2 regions of the Virgibacillus sp. Bac332 genome follow, and region 1 is predicted to be linked to the other one. Evidence: riboswitches for the same ligand, from Rfam matches in the RefSeq annotation. Region 1 holds a riboswitch; the other holds the start of a gene.
What was found. Region 1 has a riboswitch for thiamine pyrophosphate ahead of D9782_RS01815 (lipoate--protein ligase family protein). Riboswitches for the same ligand answer to the same signal wherever they lie in the genome.
Positions count from the first base shown of each region.

Region 2: it holds a riboswitch for thiamine pyrophosphate, as region 1 does, so the genes downstream of both, D9782_RS06755 (YkoF family thiamine/hydroxymethylpyrimidine-binding protein) here and D9782_RS01815 (lipoate--protein ligase family protein) in region 1, are expected to answer to the same signal.

Region 1 covers NZ_CP033046.1:394,650-400,925, reverse strand. The annotation lists gene D9782_RS01835 (6-phospho-beta-glucosidase) at 62-1,378, shown strand; gene D9782_RS01830 (PTS sugar transporter subunit IIC) at 1,380-2,651, shown strand; gene D9782_RS01825 (PTS lactose/cellobiose transporter subunit IIA) at 2,656-2,985, shown strand; gene D9782_RS01820 (PTS sugar transporter subunit IIB) at 2,990-3,292, shown strand; TPP riboswitch at 3,588-3,695, shown strand; gene D9782_RS01815 (lipoate--protein ligase family protein) at 3,847-4,668, shown strand; gene lipA (lipoyl synthase) at 4,661-5,605, shown strand; gene hprK (HPr(Ser) kinase/phosphatase) at 5,711-6,276, shown strand, end outside.
Region 2 covers NZ_CP033046.1:1,408,393-1,414,668, forward strand. The annotation lists gene D9782_RS06740 (energy-coupling factor transporter transmembrane component T family protein) at 1-198, opposite strand, end outside; gene D9782_RS06745 (ABC transporter ATP-binding protein) at 173-1,837, opposite strand; gene D9782_RS06750 (ECF transporter S component) at 1,834-2,415, opposite strand; gene D9782_RS06755 (YkoF family thiamine/hydroxymethylpyrimidine-binding protein) at 2,412-3,020, opposite strand; TPP riboswitch at 3,137-3,239, opposite strand; gene D9782_RS06760 (DctP family TRAP transporter solute-binding subunit) at 3,464-4,528, opposite strand; gene D9782_RS06765 (ATP-binding protein) at 4,978-6,276, shown strand, end outside.

The DNA.
Region 1 (6,276 bases):
GACGCTTAATTTTTCATTATAATTAAAAGCGTTTTCAAAATTCATCAAAGGAGTTTATACAATGACAGTAAAACTTGTAGTAGTTGGTGGTGGATCAAGTTATACACCTGAGATTATTGAAGGGATAATTCGTCGCCATGATTCATTCCCTGTTACAGATATTGTTCTAGTTGATATTGAAGCTGGGAAGGAAAAACTCGAGATTATCGGTAATCTGGCACAACGCATGATAGAAAAATCCAATAAACCTATTAATCTATCGTGGACATTAGATCGTAGAGAAGCGCTTAAACAAGCTGACTTTGTTTCAACACAGATAAGAGTAGGAGGTTTAGCTGCTCGTTCAAAGGATGAACGAATCCCGTTAAGTCACGGATTTATTGGTCAGGAAACAAATGGGGCTGGAGGAATATTTAAGGCCTTTCGTACCATACCAGTATTATTGGATTTGGCAAAAGATGTTCATGAAATTTGTCCCAATGCGTGGATTATAAACTTTACAAATCCTGCTGGAATCGTTACAGAGGCATTATTGAAACATTCACCACATAAGAAGGTTATTGGTGTTTGTAATATTCCATACAATATGCGTCATTCAACAGCAGAAATATTGGATGCCGATCCAAATGACGTATTAATTGAATTTATTGGGATGAACCATTTTGTTTTCGGTAAGAAGGTATATGTCAATGGAATAGATCGTACCAAAGAAGTTTTGGAGAAGTTAAGCGGCGATTTAGATTACTCACCTGCAAACATTGTTAATTTAGGCTGGTCGAAGACATTCATTGAAGCAACTGGACTTCTTCCTAATCCATATCATCAGTATTATTTCCAAACGAAAGAGGTTTTGGAAAAAGATGTGAAAGCATTTAAGGAAAATGGTACTAGGGCTGAGGTTGTGCAAAATTTGGAAACATCTTTATTTAACATCTATAGTAATCCATCATTATATGAAAAACCTAAGGAACTAGAAGAACGTGGTGGTGCTTTTTACAGTGACGTCGCTTGCAGTTTGATGGACTCTATATATAACAACAAACAGGATGTTCAGACTGTAAATACGATTAATAATGGGGCTATTCCAGATCTGCCTGAAGATGCAGTTATTGAAGTAAACTGCATGATTACAAATAATGGTCCAAAACCGATTTCTGTAGGTGCATTGCCACATACAGTGAAAGGCCATATTTATCAAATGAAGGCATTTGAAGAGTTAGTGATTCGGGCAAGTATATCTGGAGATTACAACGATGCATATACAGCAATGGTTATGAATCCACTTCTTGCAAACGAAAAAGGTAGTAAGGTTGTGCTTGATGAGTTATTAGAAGCACATAAATCATATTTACCACAATTTAAATCAAGGGGGAATTAGAATGAATAAGTTCATTGAAATTGCTGGTCGCATTGGATCACAACGTCATCTAGTAGCAGTGCGTGATGGATTCGTTGCGATTATGCCTTTAATTATTGTTGGTTCATTAGCAATCCTGATTAATAACTTTCCGCCATTTGGAAGTTTCAATTTCGTAGAATGGATGAATGGTATTTTTGGGGACGGTAATTGGCAGGCAGTTGGGGGAAGTATTTGGAATGGAACCTTTGCTGTATTGGGACTTTTAGTTTCTTTTTCTATCGCTTATAATTTAGCTAAGTCCTATGATGTTGATGGCTTATCAGCAGGTCTAATATCTGCTGGGGGCTTCATTATGCTCGTCCCATGGACTGAGGATGGTGGCTTGAATGCAGCATGGTTGGGGACACAAGGGTTATTCGTCGGGATTATTCTTGCATTAGTATTAACGGAATTATTCAGAATCTTAATAAAATCGAAAATGACAATTAAAATGCCAGAAGGTGTTCCTGAAGGAGTAACTCGTTCTTTTAAAGCTTTAATTCCTGCAGTAATTATACTCATCATTCTTGGTTTCTTCCAAGCATTGATGAATGTATTTGCAGAGCAAAGCGTGTTTGAGGTTATTTTCAATGTTATTCAAGAACCATTACAGGGGTTAGGGAATACGCTGCCTGCAGCAATGGTTGTCTCATTCCTCAATCATTTACTATGGTTCTTTGGTTTACATGGTACGAATATTATTGGATCCGTTATTGAACCATTATATTTACCATTAATTGAACAAAATTTAGATCTATTTAAGAGTGGAATGTCCGCATTTGAAGTACCAAATATTGTAACAAAGCCATTCCTTGACTCATTCGTGTTCATGGGTGGATCTGGTACCACAATTGCCTTATTAATTGCTATCTTTATTGTCATCCGTAGAGAAAAGAATCACCCTTATCGTCAAGTGGCAAAATTATCTGCACCAGCAGGGTTATTTAACATTAACGAGCCAGTAATATTTGGTTTGCCAATTGTTTTGAATCCTGCAATGTTAATTCCTTTTATTTTGATACCGGTTACGTTAACTGTTACGTCATATATAGCATTGGCGACTGGGCTAGTTCCAAGAACAGTGGCGATCTTGCCGTGGACAACGCCACCAATTTTAAGCGGTTACTTAGTAACTGGAGGAAGCTGGCGTGGAATTGCTTTACAGGTATTTAATTTAACGCTTGCTGTACTTATGTATATACCGTTTATAATGGCAGGAGTTAGAACACTAAGACAACGAAAAGAGGGTTAATACAATGGAAACAACAGAGGATGTTCAAATGTTATCTTTCCAAATTATTTTACATGCTGGAAATGCAAGGTCACATGCGATGGAAGCGATTTCTTATGCAAAGGCATACCAGTTCAACGAGGCACGTCAAAAGATTGAAGCGGCTGATAAAGAATTTAATGACGCACACCATATGCAAACAAAACTCTTACAGGAAGAAGCAGATGGAAAACAAACGGATTTATCCGTAATATTGATCCATGCGCAGGATCATCTAATGACGGCTATGACAGTGAAAGACTTAGCGGTTGAAATGATAGACATGTATGAGAAAATACAAACATTGGAGGGATAATAAAATGAAAATTATACTAGTTTGTTCAGCGGGGATGTCAACGTCTATGCTTGTTAAAAAAATGAAGCAGGCAGCTGAGGAGCGGAATCTAGATGCAGAAATAAATGCAGTTGCTGAATCACAGTTAAAAAATGAATTAGATAATCTAGACGTTGTATTAATTGGTCCACAGGTTCGCTATTTAGAAAAGAAAATTAAAGAACAGGTTGAACCACATGGCATTGCCGTCGATGTAATCGATCAAATGGCATACGGCATGATACAAGGTGATAAAGTTTTAGATCAGGCAGTAGAGCTTGCAAAATAATTTCATACATGAAAGGAATAGCTGCCTGTTTTCTGAAGCGATGGATTACAGCGCAGCTATTTTTTTATCGTCTAGGAAATAGTAAAATTTGCCAATGTGGAAAATAGGCGCGTTTTGGGCCGCGTCCAGCCCCAGCCTCCAGAACTAGGCGACATTCATGTTGTTTGGTCGTATAGCGTTTTAAAGGGATTTATTAGTTTGCTAAAGGTGAGCTATCAGAGTTTTCTTATTTAGACCTTTACAATTTATACCAATCTTGTTAAGCTGTTTTTGTTAGAAAATTTAATAGGAAATGTTACAGCACTAGGGGAGCTATTTGGAATAGCTGAGAAAGACGTATTCGTTTTGACCCTCTGTACCCGAACAGGATAATGCCTGCGTGGGAAAGTGTGGTCACCAAGGCTACATAAATGTTGACTGCATTCACAAGGAATGCAGTTTTTAATTTAATGTATAGCAAATCGTTCTCTGTTTTGCAGGTAGTCAGTCTAGTTTTGATCTCGATAGCTCTTTCTATGTGCTGGAAGTCGATTTCTTATTGGGAGGCGATTTTCATGCATGAACAATGGGGATTTTTAGAAAATGTACCACATGATGCTTCCATTAATATGGCATTAGATGAAGCCTTGCTTCATTGGCATTATGAAGGGAAAATACCGCCGACATTACGGTTTTATCGATGGATGAAACCGACACTTTCGATTGGTCATTTTCAAAAAGTAGATGGAAAAATTGACTTAGAAGGTGTAAAAAAACATCAATGTCAGTTTGTACGCAGAATGACAGGTGGAAGTGCGGTATTGCATGATGATGAATTAACATACAGTATTGTTATTTCTGAGGATCATCCTATGATAGCTTCTTCGATTCGCCAAGCTTATTATGATTTGTCGAAAGGAATTCTAAAAGGTTATCAAAACTTAGGAATAGAAGCAACCTACGCTGAATCATTTTCCAAGGAGAGAAGTAGTATTTGCTTCGAGCGGCCTGCTTTTTATGAAATGGTTGCAGATGGTAAAAAACTCTCAGGAAATGCACAAACTAGAAAAAAAGGGGTACTGCTTCAGCATGGATCGATACCGATAACCATGAACATTGATTTGCTATTCGATCTATTTATATTTCCTTCAGACAAATTGAAAGAAAGAAAAAAACAAGGCTTTTGGAAAAAAGCAACAACAATTAATCAGTTAACAAATCAAGCGCATTCGTACGAAACAATTAAACCTGCTTTTATGGAGGGGTTCTCGAAAGGACTAAACATTAAGCTAGAGCCTTTTTCATTAACGAAAAGTCAATGGGATGAAGTATATAAACTTGCTGAAACAAACTATTCTGATGAGAACACGAGAAAAGGAGCGGTCACCCATGCCTAAAGATCAGACGTATATTCGAAAGCCTGAATGGTTAAAAACAAAGTTAAATACGAATAAATCATACAGAGGACTAAAAAAACTAATGCGTGATAATCGCTTAAACACTGTATGTGAAGAGGCGCGTTGCCCGAATATTCATGAATGCTGGAGTGAAAGAAAAACAGCTACCTTTATGATTCTTGGAGATACATGTACACGAGGATGCCGTTTTTGTGCTGTAAAGACTGGACTGCCAAATGAACTGGATTGGGGAGAGCCAGAAAGAGTTGCGGATTCTGTTGTTGTAATGGGGCTTAGACATGTTGTTGTAACAGCAGTTGCTCGCGATGACTTAAATGATGGTGGTGCTGCCGTTTTTGCTGAAACTGTTCGAGCAGTACGAAGAAAAAATCCTGGCTGTACTATTGAAATTCTACCTTCTGATATGAAGGGTGACTATGATAGTCTGCATACACTTATGGATAGTGCTCCAGATATTTTTAACCATAATATTGAAACGGTAAGGAGATTAACAAAACGTGTACGTGCCAGAGCGATGTATGACCGTTCCTTGCAGCTACTTCAACGGGTAAAAGAAATTGCTCCAAACACACCAACAAAATCTAGTATTATGGTAGGTTTAGGAGAAGAAAAAGAGGAGATTATTCAAGCGATGGATGATCTGTTAGCACATCAGGTAGACATTGTAACAATTGGTCAATACTTACAACCAACTAAAAAACATTTAAATGTAGAGCGTTATTATCATCCTGATGAGTTTAAAGAGCTGAAGGAAATAGCTATTAATAAAGGCTTCAGGCATTGTGAGGCAGGTCCATTAGTTCGTTCTTCCTATCATGCAGATGAGCAAGTAACACAAGCTTCTGCACAGCGTCGAATTAATTATATGAAGGGCTATGAAAAACAGGAAAATAAGGAAGTCGACTTCACTTTTTAACTTCATCATGATACGTTATCATGAAACTTCTTGTATCTGTTTTTCGTAATAAGAATAGTCAAGAGATTCAGACCTATGAAGTGAATAGAAATGGAGCGTATACAGATGAATGCTGTAACAATAAAGCAACTAGCAAAGCAATTTAGTTTGGAAGTATTGGCAGGAAAGGACCAATTGAACCGAACGATAACAAAAGCTAGAACGCATCGGCCTGGATTGGAGTTTATTGGATACTTTGATTTCTTTCCGATGGAACACGTTCAAGTATTGGGAAGAAAAGAAATTACCTACTTACATCAATTATCACATGAGGAGCGGCAGCTACGTATCGGTAACATCGTAAACTATCATCCACCTTGTTTTATTGTTACATCAAATCAAGAGGGATTAACGTATTTGACTAGATTTTGCAAGCAAGAAGGTATTCCATTATTACGTACGAAGGAAGCGACATCTACATTTATGGATAAATATGATGCTTATATGGTAAAGGCATTAGCTCCTGAGACTGCTGTTCACGGTGTATGTGTTAATATTTTTGGACTTGGTATATTGATTCGTGGTAAATCTGGAATTGGTAAAAGCGAGATTGCCCATGCCTTAATTGGTCGAGGACATCGGCTTGTAGCAGATGATATGGTTGTCTTAAAAAAATTAGGACCAGAAACATT
Region 2 (6,276 bases), 1.0 Mb from region 1:
GGATAATAGGATGATAATTAAGAAATAAAGCATGTATCGTTTCCAAGCAATTTTTCCACATACGAAAGTAAGGAGGATGGTGAATAAGCAATAAACTAGTGGTGTAAATGGATCAAACACAAAGGTCAATAGACACACTAATAGAATAACGGTAAAAGCTTTAATGCTTGGATTAAGTTGATTTAATAGCGAAGTCATGCTGATTCACCTCCAAATGTTGTTGCAGTTGAATTCGGGTTGGGTAGTCTAAGTGCCATCTTCGTAAGTCCGAATCCTTCCATAATTGGTCTGGTGATTGATCTCTTATAATTTCTCCGTTTTCTAAAACAAGGACACGGTCCGCATATTTGTCGACGATATCCATGTCATGTGTAACCATGATAATGGATGTGCCTTTGGCATGCCGTTCTTTTAACATTTGCATAAGCTTTAAGGTAGAAGCGGCATCCTGCCCGAAGGTAGGCTCATCTAGAAAGAGTATTTTTTGTTCATCGACAATCATTGTGGCTACACTGAGTCTCCTTTTTTGTCCCTGACTTAGCGAATAAGGATGGCGATGCTCGAATCCTTGTAATTGGCAATTGACTAGGGTGTAATGTACTTTCTCTTCTATATATGATTCTGAATATGGATGCAGACGTAAGCTGTAGGCAATTTCATCAAATACAGTGTCTGTAATAAATTGGTGCTCCGGATTTTGAAACACGTATCCAATCTCTTTTCGCAATAATTTTTCCTTCCAATTACGGATAGGATGCTGACGTAGGAGAATGTCTCCGTGTGTAGGAGCTTCAATACCACTAAGTACTTTTGTTAACGATGTTTTGCCGCTTCCATTAGCTCCAATGATTGCTACAAATGAGCTCTCATACAGATCGAAATCAATTTGATGAAGTACCCTTTTTTGTTTTTTATTTTGAGTAACACGCGAAGCAGATAGTATAATGTCTGCTTGGTGAGCTGCTGGTATTGTCTTTTCTAAAAAGCTATTGTCCATATATGTAACTAATGATGGGGTATCCTTGATTGTTAACGGTGGACTGATATAAGCAGCTTTGTTTTGTTCGGCTGCTGTAAGTACAAGTTTTGTTATTTTTGGCAGGCAAATCCCCTCTTCTAGCACGCTTTCTTTATTATCCGAAATGATCCGTGCTAGTGGGCCATCATACATACATTTTCCGTCCTTAGATAATATGAAAGAACGGTCGATAAAAGATACCCAGCCTTCCAATTGATGTTCGATAACGATTATTCCCATTGATTTTTTCTGTTTAATGGTTTGAATAGTCTTGATAAATTCTTGAGTCGCTTGTGGATCTAAATTGGCAGTCGGTTCATCCAAGATAAGTATCTCTGGTTCTAGTGCTAGCACACAGGCTAATGCTAATTTTTGTTTTTGTCCTCCAGAAAGGGATGAAATGATAGAGTGCTTGTCATCCATTAAGTCAACCATTTGTAATACTTCGTCTATTTTTCTAGCTATTTCAAGCGGCGGTGTACAAATATTCTCTAGGCCAAAGGCAATTTCATCTTCTACCGTTAACATACAAAATTGGCTTTCTGGATCTTGGAATACGACGCCAACTTGTTTGCTAATTGTACCGGGATGTGCATCGTGTATAGATTGACCGAATATGGTAACATCACCTGTCATTTTACCGTCTAATTCGCGCGGGTATATACCATTTAAACAGTGTGTTAACGTACTTTTTCCGCTACCACTTGGTCCAAGTAGTAGCATGGTTTCCCCTCTGTCTAACTGAAAGCTCAGATTAGAGATGATTGGTTTATCATTATCTTCATGAAACCAGAGTGAAAGATTAGATACGTTGATCATGATGCGGAACGTTCCTTTCTGATTTGTTTACCAAGCGCAAAACTAGATAGTACGCCTGTTTTCGCGAGTGAATCACTAATTGCTTTTCCAAGCAAACCTGAAATGATTGCCCCACTAATCATTCTTATACATAACATACCTAATATGTATGGAGTACTTAAGGCAGCATAGCCTGATCTAAAATATCCCCAAACAAAACTAAATATAGCTGCTCCAACACCGGCTAACATTAGCACCCAAAGTGAATAGCGTTTCCATTTTGTTAGCGCAAAGGCAGCTTCTGCGCCAAGACCCTGTATAATACCCGTAATAATAATGATTGGTCCCATAGCATTACCGAGGAGCATTTCTACCGTTGCAGCAATTGTTTCTGACAAAAATGCAGCTCCGGGTTTACGAATGATATAAGCCGCAATAATGGATACAATAAACCAAATACCAAATATAAAGTCATATCCTATGGGTCCCATGAACGACACGAGAATTTTTCCAATAGGTAAAAATGCTAAATAAACGATACCGAAGACTACGGAAAGAACAGACATAACAATTATTTCCTTTAGCTTCCAATTATTCAAAGTATCTCCCCCTTTTTAGATGGGCTATTTGCAGATATGGTGGTTGTCATAACTAGATGTGATGAATAACTACTTTCTAAATTTGTAAAAACACGTTCAAGTCCATCGAATATAAGTTTTCCATCCCCGTCTAGCCTTGTAGCATAGTGGATAGAGCTAACCTTAACCCCATGGAGCTTCATTTCCTCAATTTGGTTATAAATGATGTTCATATAATTTCCTCCACCCAACGGATAAAGGGAAAATTTGCCGGCAACTTCTTGCTGAAGGTTATTTGTATTTAAATTTAATCGATGGTCGTCCGTTGATAGATATACATCCCCATCGGAGTCTCCCGGACAGCCGATGGAGTAGGTGGCACTAAACACGACATGGTGTCCTGTGCTAGCCGCATGCAAAAAAAGTGCCTTGGTTACATCAAAAACATGTGTGATCTTGCCACGTACACAGGTTTCTACATCTGTTGTTTTAATCCAAACCTTAGATGTATCTACGTTTTTCAGTGAAGTTGTAATTACATCTACAAATTGATCTGTCATTGGATAGATGGCAAAAGAGCAACCAGCAATCCGACTATTAATACAGTTCAATGCTTGTTCGTTCATATCATTTTCCTCCTAATAAATAGTCATGTCAGTGAAGTTATACATAAATAAAAAAGACTGCATTCTTTGGGAATGCAGTCTTCAAAAATATATGTAGGCTATGCCTATAAAACGATATATGAACGACTGCACTTCCCCACGCTAGTATTATCTAGATCGGGTTATAAGGGTCAGAGTAGTCTCTTCTCAGCCATGTACATAGCTCCCCTAGTGCAATTTAAAATAGATATGCAGTTTTTATGTATTTATATATACTACTAATAGAATAGTTCAATTAGTGCTTTTTGTAAATACGATAAGTGATATACTGTGAAATAAAGCAACTTATAGAACTGCTAGACTTTTTGACTTGATACCTCACATTGCAATGAAGTACATGAGCAATGTAATCAAAAGAGTAATAAGCTAAAATGTTGGGTGTATAAGAGAATAGTGAGCAGTTATCATTCTCTAGAATTATACTTATTCTGTATCCGATGTACCTCGTCCATTAACTCGTTGCCAATAATCGTAGTCATCTGATCGTATACAGCTTTCCATGCATTCTTCCATTGCTCTCTTTCTCTTGTTGTAAGAAAGTGAATAGTAACAACATCTTTTTTTCTTAATTCACGTGTATAATGATCATTCATCTCAATCGCGTGACGTTTCCCCCAATCCGTTGCTTCACTTAAGGCAGCTTGAATGGCTGATTGATTATATTCAGATAATGATTCCCAAAAAGGCTTATTAATAAAAACACCGTATCCGAGATAACCGTGATTGCTCATAGTTACAAACGGTTGATGCTCATAGAATTTTTTAGAGTAAATATTAGAAATCGTATTTTCCTGTCCATCAATAAAATGTACTTCCAAGTTTTGATAAGTTTTATTAAATGGTAAGCTACTTGTGCTAGCATGTACTTGATTAAATTGTTCCTTAATAACAGGACTAGGCATAATACGGAAATGGAGTCGGTTTACATCATCTGGTAGTTTGATAACGTGTACTTGATTCGTAAGCTGTTTATAACCGTTATACCAAAAAGTCAAGCCCTTCACGTTTGTATTATGAAGGTTTGCAAGCAATGTTTTCCCTATTTTACCCTCATATGCTTCCGTTACTGCCTCGTGTGTAGGGAATGCATAGGGGAGATCAAGGATACCCCATTTGGGAAATAGCTCACTTACCTTAGCTGTTGCCGGGGCAATCATTTCAACATTCCCATTTTGGATGGCTTCCCACTCATTGGTGTCATTATATAGAGACCCATTTGCATAAATGTGGACTTTGATTCTTCCATTTGTTTTTGCTTCTACAAGTTGAGCAAACTTCCGGGCTGTTTGTCCCTTTGGTGTGTCAGTCGCAACAACATGACTAAACCGAATGATGATTTGTTCACGTAATCCCTCTTGTTCATCATCATAATCATCTGTTCCACGAATTGTCTCGAAGTCAATTCCAATTACGACAGCGGAAACAAGTCCTGTTATAATAAATGTTAGAATTATAAAAAAGTTTCGCAAATAATTACCTCCATGAACTAAATAGAGAAAGTTCAGTGTGTGGTCATTCATCCCGCATATAACCGCAGTAAGCTCCCGCTTCAAGTAATAAAGAGAAACCAATATGGGCGATGGATCGACTGCCGGTAAATGTCCGATTGGTTCGGGCCTCCATGGAAGTAGGTCACAAAGGCGTTGCCACAGGAAGTGGCGAATGAAGCCTTTGTACGTATTTGTTTTAGTAAAAACGGACGGAAGTTTTACTTTATCCCGCATATAACTGGCAGTAAGATACCCACTTCAAGCAATAAAGAGAAACCAAAATGGGAAGTGTGGAACAACTGCCAGTAAATGTCCGATTGGTTCACCTAACCATCCGTGGGGATAAACAAAACCCCCCCACGGATGGAAGTTTCACTTTATTTTATCATAATATTCTATCAATCATTAAACTTAAGGAGAAGTGGGGAATGGTAAGTCTTCGTAAAATGCCAATTAGACTAAAGATTATGATTCTATCTTTTGGGATTGTTCTATTTACGCTCTTAATTGGTGGCATTATGCTTATCGGCAATCTTTTTCAAGGAAAAGAAGAAGGGCTTGGTGAGCGTGGACTTATGACAGGGAGGATCGTGGCGAACTTACCAGAAATAAAGGATTCAATTGTAAAAGCACGAGGCTGGAAAACAATCAATCCAATTGTTGAGCGAATACGTACGATTAATCAAGTTGATTACATTGTTGTTTTAAATATGAACCGTATCAGATTCTCCCATCCAATCGAAAAACAGCTCGGAACGGTATCGTCAGGGAAGGATGAAGGGGCTGCTTTTGCTGAGCATAGTTATGTTTCAAAAGCGAAGGGGGAACAAGGAACTGCTATCCGTTCTTTTGTTCCAATTGTTAATGATAGCTTTGAACAAATAGGAGTAGTGCTTGTCGGAAATATGCTCCCATCATTTTGGAACATACTTTTATCTATACGAGTAGAAATAATGATCATTGCTTTACTGACAATAGCCTTTGGAATCATTGGTTCTTATTTATTGGCAAGACATGTTAAAGAACAGACGTTTTGGATGGAGCCATATGAGATAGCGAGGGTGCTAAAAGAGAGAACAACAGTTTTTCAAGCAATGCATGAAGGCGTTATTGCTGTAGATCGTGATGAGCGGTTAGTTGTTTTTAATGAAAAGGCAAAAGAGATTTTACATATTGAAATGGATGTTAATGATGCTCTCATGAGTACGGTCTTGAAAGACAAAGTAATGGTACAGCAATTAAGAGGGCAGACGGCAGCTTATAATGAAACATTGAGAGTTCATGAGAAGCTAATTATGTTAAATCGGATTCCAATAGAAATAGAAAACGAACGGATAGGCTGTGTGGTGGTTTTTCAAGATCGGACAGAAGTTACAAAGATGGCAGAGGAGTTAACAGGTGTAAAAGCTTTTGTCGATGCATTACGTGTTCAAAATCATGAACATATGAATAAGCTTCATACAATTGCAGGATTAATTCAGTTAGAAGAAAATGAGCGAGCGTTGGAATATGTTTTCCAAACGACACAGAAGCAGGCGTCCTTAACAAGGTTCATGATGCAACGAATTAAAAGTTATAGTATTGCAGGTTTGCTTATTAGCAAGATACGTAGAGGTGAAGAGCTAGGAATTGATGTTAGAGTGGATGGTCAAACGTCAATAAAAGCATTTCCAACTGTGTTTAACAATCATGATATGGTGCTCATACTAGGGAATTTAATTGAAAAC